DNA from 3 places in the Aliivibrio sp. S2TY2 genome. Region 2 is predicted to be linked to each of the others. Evidence: riboswitches for the same ligand, from Rfam matches in the RefSeq annotation. Region 2 holds a riboswitch; each other region holds the start of a gene.
The links. Region 2 has a riboswitch for thiamine pyrophosphate ahead of thiC (phosphomethylpyrimidine synthase ThiC). Riboswitches for the same ligand answer to the same signal wherever they lie in the genome.
Positions count from the first base shown of each region.

Region 1: another riboswitch for thiamine pyrophosphate. It lies ahead of thiB (thiamine ABC transporter substrate binding subunit); the one in region 2 lies ahead of thiC (phosphomethylpyrimidine synthase ThiC).
Region 3: another riboswitch for thiamine pyrophosphate. It lies ahead of thiD (bifunctional hydroxymethylpyrimidine kinase/phosphomethylpyrimidine kinase); the one in region 2 lies ahead of thiC (phosphomethylpyrimidine synthase ThiC).

Region 1 covers NZ_JARACS010000016.1:15,960-19,241, forward strand. Annotated here, with positions in the region: gene mpl (UDP-N-acetylmuramate:L-alanyl-gamma-D-glutamyl-meso-diaminopimelate ligase) at 1-857, shown strand, start outside; gene PVK63_RS17905 (flavin prenyltransferase UbiX) at 860-1,480, shown strand; TPP riboswitch at 1,540-1,679, shown strand; gene thiB (thiamine ABC transporter substrate binding subunit) at 1,732-2,754, shown strand; gene thiP (thiamine/thiamine pyrophosphate ABC transporter permease ThiP) at 2,774-3,282, shown strand, end outside.
Region 2 covers NZ_JARACS010000004.1:77,088-80,369, reverse strand. Annotated here, with positions in the region: gene thiC (phosphomethylpyrimidine synthase ThiC) at 1-1,893, opposite strand, end outside; TPP riboswitch at 2,083-2,195, opposite strand; gene PVK63_RS08530 (voltage-gated chloride channel family protein) at 2,595-3,282, opposite strand, start outside.
Region 3 covers NZ_JARACS010000005.1:238,991-242,272, reverse strand. Annotated here, with positions in the region: gene PVK63_RS10700 (GGDEF domain-containing protein) at 1-756, shown strand, start outside; gene thiD (bifunctional hydroxymethylpyrimidine kinase/phosphomethylpyrimidine kinase) at 768-1,637, opposite strand; TPP riboswitch at 1,741-1,838, opposite strand; gene PVK63_RS10690 (YcjF family protein) at 1,901-2,938, opposite strand; gene PVK63_RS10685 (YcjX family protein) at 2,935-3,282, opposite strand, start outside.

The DNA of each region.
Region 1 (3,282 bases), on a different contig from region 2:
CTTTTTTTGATAAGCGTTCTAAGTTTGTGCATTACCGTCCACGTACGCTTGTATTGAATAATCTAGAGTTTGATCATGCGGATATCTTTGATGATCTTGCTGCTATTCAGCGCCAATTTCATCACTTAATTCGAACGGTTCCAAGTACAGGCCGTATTTTTGCACCAAAACAAGATAAACCACTTGAGCAAGTATTAGAGCTGGGATGCTGGAGTGAGCTTGAATTTACAGGCGAAGATGGTCAGTGGAAGGCAATAAAGCTAGAAAAAGATGGCAGTGTATTTGACGTTTATTTTGAAGGCGAGAAAGTTGGACAAGTTAATTGGGATTTAGTCGGTGATCATAATGTGAGTAATGCATTGATGGTTATCGCTTCTGCTCGCCATGTTGGTGTTACTCCTGATTTAGCCTGTGAAGCGTTAGGTAAGTTTATTAATACTAAACGTCGTCTAGAGTTTAAAGGTGAGGTTAATGGGGTGACGGTTTATGATGATTTTGCTCATCACCCAACAGCGATTGATCTAACGCTAGGTGGCCTACGTAATAAAGTGGGTGATAAGAAGATTATCGCGGTATTAGAACCACGTTCAAGTACCATGAAACTCGGTGTACACAAAGATACATTAGCGGCCTCTTTACATGCGGCTGATGCGGTTTATCTTTTCCAACCAGACAATATTTCTTGGTCTGTTGATGAGGTTGCACAACAATGCGCTCAACCTGCTTATACCCATAATAACATCGATATTTTTGTTGATATGATTGTGGCCGAAGCACAGCCGGGCGATCAAATATTGGTAATGAGTAACGGTGGTTTTGAAGGCATTCACGGAAAATTACTTGAGAAGTTAAACTAACAATGAAATCTGAAAAGAGAGCGATTACTTTAGCAATGACAGGCGCATCTGGTGCGCCCTATGGTCTACGCTTGCTTGAATGTTTATTAGCGGCAGATTATCACGTTTATTTTTTAATATCGTCAGCGGCTCGTGTTGTGATGGCGACAGAACATAGTTTGAAGCTCCCAAGCGGCCCTGATGCAATGAAAGCAGCGTTAGTTGAACACTTAGGTTGTAATGCAGATAACTTAACCGTTTGTGGCAAAGAGGATTGGTTCTCACCAGTGGCTTCAGGTTCTGCCGCACCAAAACAAATGATAGTGTGTCCATGCTCGGCAGGGAGTGTGGCATCAATTGCTCATGGTATTTCAGATAACTTAATAGAGCGTGCTGCGGATGTGGTGTTAAAAGAGCGAGGGCAGTTAATTCTAGTTGTTCGCGAAACGCCATTTTCTACATTACACCTAGAGAATATGTTAAAGCTATCTCAAATGGGTGCGACGATCATGCCGGCAGCCCCAGGTTTTTATCATCAGCCTCAATCAATAGAAGACTTAGTTGATTTTATGGTGGCGAGAATTTTGGACCACCTTGGGGTTGAACAAGGATTAGTTCCACGTTGGGGATACGATCACCGTTGATATAATCAATATGCTTAGAGAAAACCTCTGGCTCATTGCTTGATTCACACATACAATATCGCTTCTCATCGGGGAGCAATAGATATCGGCTTATTTAAGTTGGTATTCGCTGAGATTAGTAAGGGTTGGATAATGCTTACTTAAACCCGTACTACCTGACTCAGATAATGCTGGCGTAGGGATTGAGATGACATCCTCTTAGAGAATATCACCTTAATTCTGTGCCGCTCAAAAGGATGTAAGCGCACACAATGAACACTCTTTCTATTTCCTCTCCTCTTAAATTATTACCAAGTGTCTTAGCGATGGCTACGGCAACTTCTTTTGCTGTTTCAGCAGCAGAAACCAAAACGTTAACTGTTTATACCTATGACTCTTTTGCGGCTGATTGGGGCCCGGGCCCAACGGTTGAAGCGGCTTTTGAAGCGCAATGTGGCTGTGATTTAAACTTGGTTGCACTTGATGACGGAGTGTCTATTTTAAATCGTCTTCGATTAGAAGGGAAAAATGCCAAAGCAGATATCGTCTTAGGGTTAGATAACAACTTAATGGCAGAAGCGAAAGCAACAGGGTTATTAGCTCAGCATCAAGTAAATACAGATTCAGTGACTTTACCGGGAGGTTGGAATGACACTACGTTCGTTCCTTATGATTTTGGTTACTTTGCGTTTGTTTATAATAAAGAAAAAGTAGCAAATCCGCCTAAAAGCTTAAAAGAGTTAGTCGAGCAGCGTGATGATCTAAAAGTGATTTATCAAGATCCTAGAACATCAACACCGGGCCAAGGTTTATTACTTTGGATGAAATCGGTTTATGGAGATGAAGCACCACAAGCGTGGAAGCAGCTAGCGAAAAAAACCGTTACTGTTACAAAAGGGTGGTCTGAAGCCTACAGCATGTTCTTAGAGGGGGAGTCTGATTTAGTTCTCTCTTATACCACATCTCCAGCGTATCACTTGATTGCAGAAAAAGATGACAAGTTTACAGCGGCTGATTTTTCAGAAGGGCACTACACTCAAGTTGAAGTAGCGGCTAAAGTAAAAAATACTAAAAATAATGCACTGGCGGATGAGTTCTTAGCGTTTATTTTAAGTGATAAATTCCAATCAGCAATGCCAACTGGAAACTGGATGTATCCTGTGACTGATGTTGCATTACCTCAAGGTTTCGATAGTCTGACGGTGCCTAGTAAAGCCTTATCATTTAATTCTCAAGAGATCTCGCAACAACGTAAATCATGGATCCGAGAGTGGCAACACGCTCTAACATTTTAATTTGATATAAGGAGTACAGATGTGCTCCTTTCTTTTGGCAATGATGAAAAAAAAATCTTCTTATAATTCTGTTCCTCTATTGGGATATGTAATCGCAATTGTCATTATTGGCTTTGTTGGTGGGGCGATAAGCGCTCTATTTTTAGAATCGCCAAGTTTGGATTTGAGCTTAATTTGGTCTGATCGTTATTATCGCTACATTACTCAGTTCAGCTTATACCAAGCATTTCTCTCTGCTTTATTAAGCATTAGTTTGGCTATTCCTACTGCATATGCGTTATCACGCCGTCAGTTTAAAGGACGAAGCCTTTTACTTAAGCTTTGTGCAACTACGCTTGTGCTTCCTGCATTAGTGGGTGTTTTTGGCTTACTCTCTATTTATGGCAATAGCGGTTTAATCTCCGATTTATTTCAGTGGTTTGGTTACTCCTTACCATTTTCTATCTATGGCCTTAATGGCATTTTACTCGCACATGTTTTTTTCAATTATCCTTTTGCGACTCGTTTATTTTTACAAAGTTTAGATTC
Region 2 (3,282 bases):
CGCTTTAAACTCTTCTGATTTCTGACGCATTCCCTCTAGAGGATCATCAATCATGTTGATCTCAATCGCTTGGTCTAATGCGACTTGATCGATATCTTTAGCGTACTCACGAACCTCTTGTGAGATTTTCATTGAACAGAATTTAGGCCCACACATTGAACAGAAATGAGCGACTTTGCCCGACTCTTGCGGTAAGGTTTCATCGTGATATTCACGTGCAGTGATAGGATCTAGTGATAGATTAAACTGGTCTTCCCAGCGGAATTCAAAACGAGCTTTTGATAATGCGTTATCACGAATTTGTGCCCCCGGATGGCCTTTGGCTAAGTCACCTGCATGAGCGGCTAACTTATAAGTTATTAATCCCGTTTTAACATCGTCTTTGTTTGGTAATCCTAAATGTTCTTTTGGCGTTACATAACACAACATGGCACAGCCATACCAACCAATCATGGCAGCACCAATACCTGAAGTAATGTGATCATACCCAGGTGCAATATCTGTCGTTAATGGACCTAATGTATAGAATGGTGCTTCATGACAATGTTTAAGTTGCTCGTCCATGTTCTCTTTAATCATGTGCATAGGAACATGGCCGGGGCCTTCGATAATGACTTGAACATCGTAATCCCACGCAACTTTAGTTAACTCGCCTAACGTTCTTAATTCAGCAAATTGCGCTTCGTCATTAGCGTCAGCAATAGAGCCCGGACGCAATCCATCACCCAAGGATAAGGCTACATCGTATTTAGCACAGATTTCACAGATCTCACGGAAATGGGTATATAGGAAACTTTCTTGGTGATGAGCCAAACACCACTTCGCAATGATTGAGCCACCGCGCGAAACAATCCCGGTTACGCGTTTTGCTGTCATTGGTACATAACGAAGCAGTAAACCTGCGTGAATGGTAAAGTAATCGACGCCCTGTTCTGCCTGCTCGATTAAGGTATCTCGCATCACTTCCCAATTAAGATTTTCGGCTACACCGTTTACTTTTTCTAGCGCTTGGTACATAGGAACCGTGCCAATTGGGACAGGGCTATTACGTAGAATCCACTCACGGGTTTCATGAATATTTCGGCCCGTAGATAAATCCATAACCGTATCACCGCCCCAACGCGTTGACCAAACTAGCTTCTCCACTTCTTCTTCAATCGATGAGCTCACTGACGAGTTACCAATATTGGCGTTAACTTTTATTAAGAAATTACGGCCGATAATCATTGGTTCTGCTTCTGGATGGTTTATGTTTGATGGGATAATTGCGCGCCCTTCAGCAACCTCTTTACGCACAAATTCAGGTGTGATTTCTTTTGGTAAGTTAGCTCCAAAACTATGTCCAGGGTGTTGATGGTTTAACTGCTCATCAGCGAATTTCTGGCGACCCATATTTTCACGGATAGCTATATATTCCATTTCAGGTGTGATTATTCCCTGACGCGCATAATGCAGTTGAGTAACACATTGACCTTGTTTAGCGCGACGAATCGTTGGGAGGTTTCCATAACGAAGTTCATCAAGGGTTTCATCCGCTAAACGCTCTTGCGAATAAACGGAACTAACGCCATCAAGCAACTCGGTATCATTTCGCTCTTCAATCCAACGCTCACGAAGTTTTGGTAATCCTTGGTATACATCGATATCGTAGCTTGGATCGGTATACACACCCGAAGTGTCATAAACTTGAATCGGCTCATTAGGCTCAAGAATTGGCGTTTCTTTAGTTCCACCAACTAAGCTATCTGCCAGTGAAATTTCACGCATAGGTACGCGGATATCAGGGCGAGATCCTTCAATATAAACTTTTTTTGAGTTTGGGTATGGTTGAACCGATAAAGATTCAATATTAGTTTTAGCATCTAAACGTGCTTGTTTGCGACTTGACGACATAGCAAAATTCCTTGATAAAAATAGAATAATTGCTTGTCGGATTTGAGTTGTAGAAAGAGGTTCTTAGTATGAGATACAACGAGAGTAAGCCTGCGTATTTATATGCGATGAATTAAACAAATAAACTAAAGCTAAAATTCAGCTGCGATTTATCATTAAATAATTCGATTAGTGGCTAACATACTAAGATAAAAATTATCTCTTGTTCCCTTCGCAGGTATTAGCCTGATCAGGTTCTACGGATCCCGCAATGCGGTCTCAGCTCGTACTTTAAAAAGCACTAAGCACTCCGACAAGTTTCTTTCAGATCTTTGAATCAAAATCTGAACGTCTTCGGAGTATAAAGAAAGTATGCAAGAAATGAAATGGAAGAGAAAAAAGTTATCAAGTGGTTGGCTGAGTTTGTGAGTGAACGCATATTGAGCTTTGTATGTAACAATTCATATTGAACCTTGTGTGCTTCGTAGCAAAAAACCACCTTTGTCATCCGCAGCTCTTACACCACCAAATACAATGTTCTTTTTTGTGGAGAAGCACATTAGGTTCTAAACACACCATCATTACATATTAAACCTTGTGTGCTTCGCAGCAAAAAACCACCTTTGTCATCCGTAGATCTTACATCTACAAATACAGTGTTCTTTTTTGTGGAGAAGCACATTAGGTTCTAATCTAGATAAACCACCATGTTTCACGTGAAACTATTTGTCCTTTTTAGTTAGCTTATTCGCTAAATGTTTTAACCATGAAGAATTATATTCACGATATGACCCAATTTTATTAGAGCCATCATGATCACGTCCATGCACTAATGTTTTAGACACCGCAACGCGTTGTGAAGAATAAATACCCGTATGGCCACTAAAGTAATACGCGGTATAACACGCTAAGGCAAAGTAAGGTAAGTAATCCGCACCAAACAACTCAACCCCCATTATCGTACACGCTAATGGCGTATTGGTTGCCGCAGCAAATACGGCTAAGAAACCTAATGCTGCAAACAAATCAACTGGAGCACCCAAAACCCAAGCAAGGAAATTACCCAAAGTCGCACCAACAAAGAACAGAGGTGTTACCTCACCACCTTTATACCCTGCCGCTAATGTGATCGCCGTTAAGAGTAGTTTTAAAATCCAACTATACCACTCAGCACCACCAGCACTGAATGCCGAAGTAATACTCACTCCACCATCACGACTTGGATAAACACCAATACCAATGTAATCGTAATTACCAATTAACTGCGTAATGGCAATAACCATTAAGCCACCTACAACTACGATTAAATATGGGTTTTTAAGCGTGGCATTAAATAGATCTTTAAAGCCGTGAGTTAACTCACCAAATAAATAACCCGCTAAACCAAAGCCAATCGCAGCAATGATTACT
Region 3 (3,282 bases), on a different contig from region 2:
TGCGCATTTCTCTATGACGTTATCGGTTTTGAGTCAGCTTCTGATCTTTGGTTTGAAGGTTTAACACTTATTTTATTAGTCTATATCTATCTAACGGCCTACCAGTTTTTAACACCTTATGCTTTTCTGACTGCTGGTGGCGCACTTTTACTATTTAATAAAGCTTATGACCTACTAACAGAATTCCCTCAAATAGAATATCACGCTGATAAGTTCGAAATCATCGATACTTTATTGGACGACGGTTCTCTATTTATTGCTTTTCTACTCATCGCTATTGGCATTACTCATATGATGAAAAGATTGGCTAAACAAAACATGAAAGATGAACTGACTAATTTATATAACAGAAGAAAACTCTCTGAAATCGAATTAGATGCATTTGATCTTATTTATTTTGATCTAAATGACTTGAAAAAAGTTAATGATTTAAAAGGGCATCAAGTAGGAGATCTAATGATTATTCGATTTGCTCAGGTGCTGAGAAACTCATGCATTAAGCAAGAAATGGCTCTTCGAGTTGGAGGAGATGAATTTGTTGTCATCACTCATAAAGATCGCTCAATGCCGTTTATTAACAGTGTTTGTAAACAGCTAGAGAATGAACAAATTTCCTTTGCGTATGGCATAGAATCAACAACAAGAGAAGGACTAGAAGAAGCACTTATAAACTCAGATAAACGTATGTATGAGATGAAAGCCCAACAGAAGAAAAACCGCCAACAGCACCTCGTACAACAGCAGACAACCTATTGAATTTATATAATTTAAATTGCTTTATTTCTATCAAAGAAATGATTAACTGGTCCATACCCTTTCCCAATAGTTAACTCATCTGCATGAACAATTGCTTGGGTGATATATTGCTTACCTAGCCTAACCGCAGCATCCAGCGTATAACCTTGAGCTAAATAAGATGCAATAGCTGAAGATAGAGTGCAACCTGTCCCGTGTGTATTATGAGTATTAATACGTGCCGTCGACAAACGCTCAACGGAATCGGCACCAATAAATAAATCCGTACTATTGGTACTTTCCTCTAAATGCCCTCCTTTTAGTAACACTGATTTTGCACCTAATTGACGAAGTTCATCAATGATGGCTGTCATTTCACCTTCATTTTTAGGAACTTTAACCCCAATTAATGCCGAAGCTTCAGGAAGATTTGGTGTGATCACATCAGCAAGAGGAAGAAGTTCAGATTTAAGGCTATCAATAGCAGATGCCTGAAGTAGCAAATCGCCACTGGTGGCTACCATTACAGGATCAACCACCACGTATTGAGGAGAATATTGTTTGATTTTTTTTGCGACAGAATGAATAACATCAGAATCACTTAACATTCCGACTTTAACGGCAATCACATTTAGATCAGAGAAAACGGCATCAAGCTGCTGTTCTACAAATTCACTGCTGATTGAATAAATGCCCGTAACGCCTTGGGTGTTTTGAGCCGTTAATGCGGTAATAACAGAGCACGCATAGCCTCCAGTTGCTGAGATGGCTTTAATATCAGCTTGGATCCCTGCGCCACCACCACTATCAGACCCTGCAATAGTTAATACAATAGGAGTAATAGTAGATAACTTATTTAAAACAGGTGATGCCAAAGGTGCTGTAGTAACGAATGTAGACATAATTATTTTCCCTAACTAACGCTCAGGAAAAACAGTCGAATGAGAATATCTCTACGTTGGTACGCAAGATCTCACCTAAAGAAACGGATCAGAGGCGATCGAGTCAAGAGGACCATTAGTTCCCTACGTCAGTACTAACTGAATCAGGTTCAACGGGTTCGCTATTGCGATCTCAGCCTATTGGCTCCCCGACTAATGAGGTCATACTATCACTAATTAATTTTGAGATAATATGATTTTTATAATAATGTTATCTGTATGGGTTAATTTTTATGCTGAGAACCCAATTTAGACGCTAATTGACTAACGATAGTTTTACGCATATCCGAGAGCTTTGGAGCTTCACCGATTTGCCACGGTAATGGACGCATTAAACTCATGGTTCTTAATCCAAAACGAGCCGTTAATAAACCAATCCCCAATCCTTGTGCTGCACGAGTAGAGAGCTTGCCTGCCAACCCCGTTGATAACATATCCACACCAACATCGGTCGCCATTTCTGTTGCCCCGGCAAAAGCCATGTTTTGCAAAACCATTTTAAACAAACGTAAACGTCCCCAGTAACCAAGCTCTACTCCGTACACTTGAGAAACTTGCTCGATTAATCGAATGTTACGCCATGCAACCAGTAACATATCAACGACAGCTAATGGGCTTAATGCCACCATTAATGCTGACTCACCTGCGTGTCTACTGATTAAAGCTCTTGCGCGTTTATCTTGCTCAGCTACCACCATGCTGTCATACATTTCAAATACTTCAGCGTTATTGTGATGAGATTCAATGCTGTTTTGCCAACGAGTATACTCAGCTGTTTTTGCTGTTGAGCCCTTGTTCGCTAAATCTTCACAAAACGATTTGGCTTGCCCAATACCATTACCTTCGACTAATTCAGTCACTTGCTGTTGAACTTCTGCTCGGTTTTTAAGCTTATGTAATATCCATAATTCACGACCAATCGCTGTCACTCCCATAACAGCCGCCAGACTAATTAACCCAGCCCAGCCCAGCGATAAGAAATCAGCCGATTGAATGGCAGTAATCACATGATCAACACTTTGCCATACCGTTAAACCAAGGAAACCACCAATTAATGTTTTAATACTCCAATGGGTTTTCTTTTTGATTAATGGCGTTTCAATATCCACACCATCCAATTCCTCTTCTTCGATAGCTTGAGGAACAAATTTAACATTCTCTTCAAATAGCTTTTGAGTTTGAAGGTTATCAAGGGTTTCGATATCTTGCTCTAACTCTTGAGACGAGGCTTGAAAGATACGCTGTTTTTTTAACTCACTCATACTAATTTATCCCCTAACAAGAATTGCATCGCCTTATCCATTCGGATGTGTTGCAGCGGTTTGTCATTCTCATTGTGCAACGGTTGAAAGCTCATAAAGTTAAATGGCTCTGTTTCCCAGTAGGCTTTACTCGGGATGCGTTTTGGCACCTCTCCCGGGAACATCATTAATGGTTTTTGTTCACTGTTAATCCCAGAAATTGCAGCACATAACTCACCATTATCTTCAATCATACCGGCCGTTGTCGCCTGAATGGACGCAATGCTCATGCACTCCATTTTAATGCCTTCGTACGCCGTTTCTTGCCATGTTTGATGGATCATCTGTTGCAGTAACAAAACCAT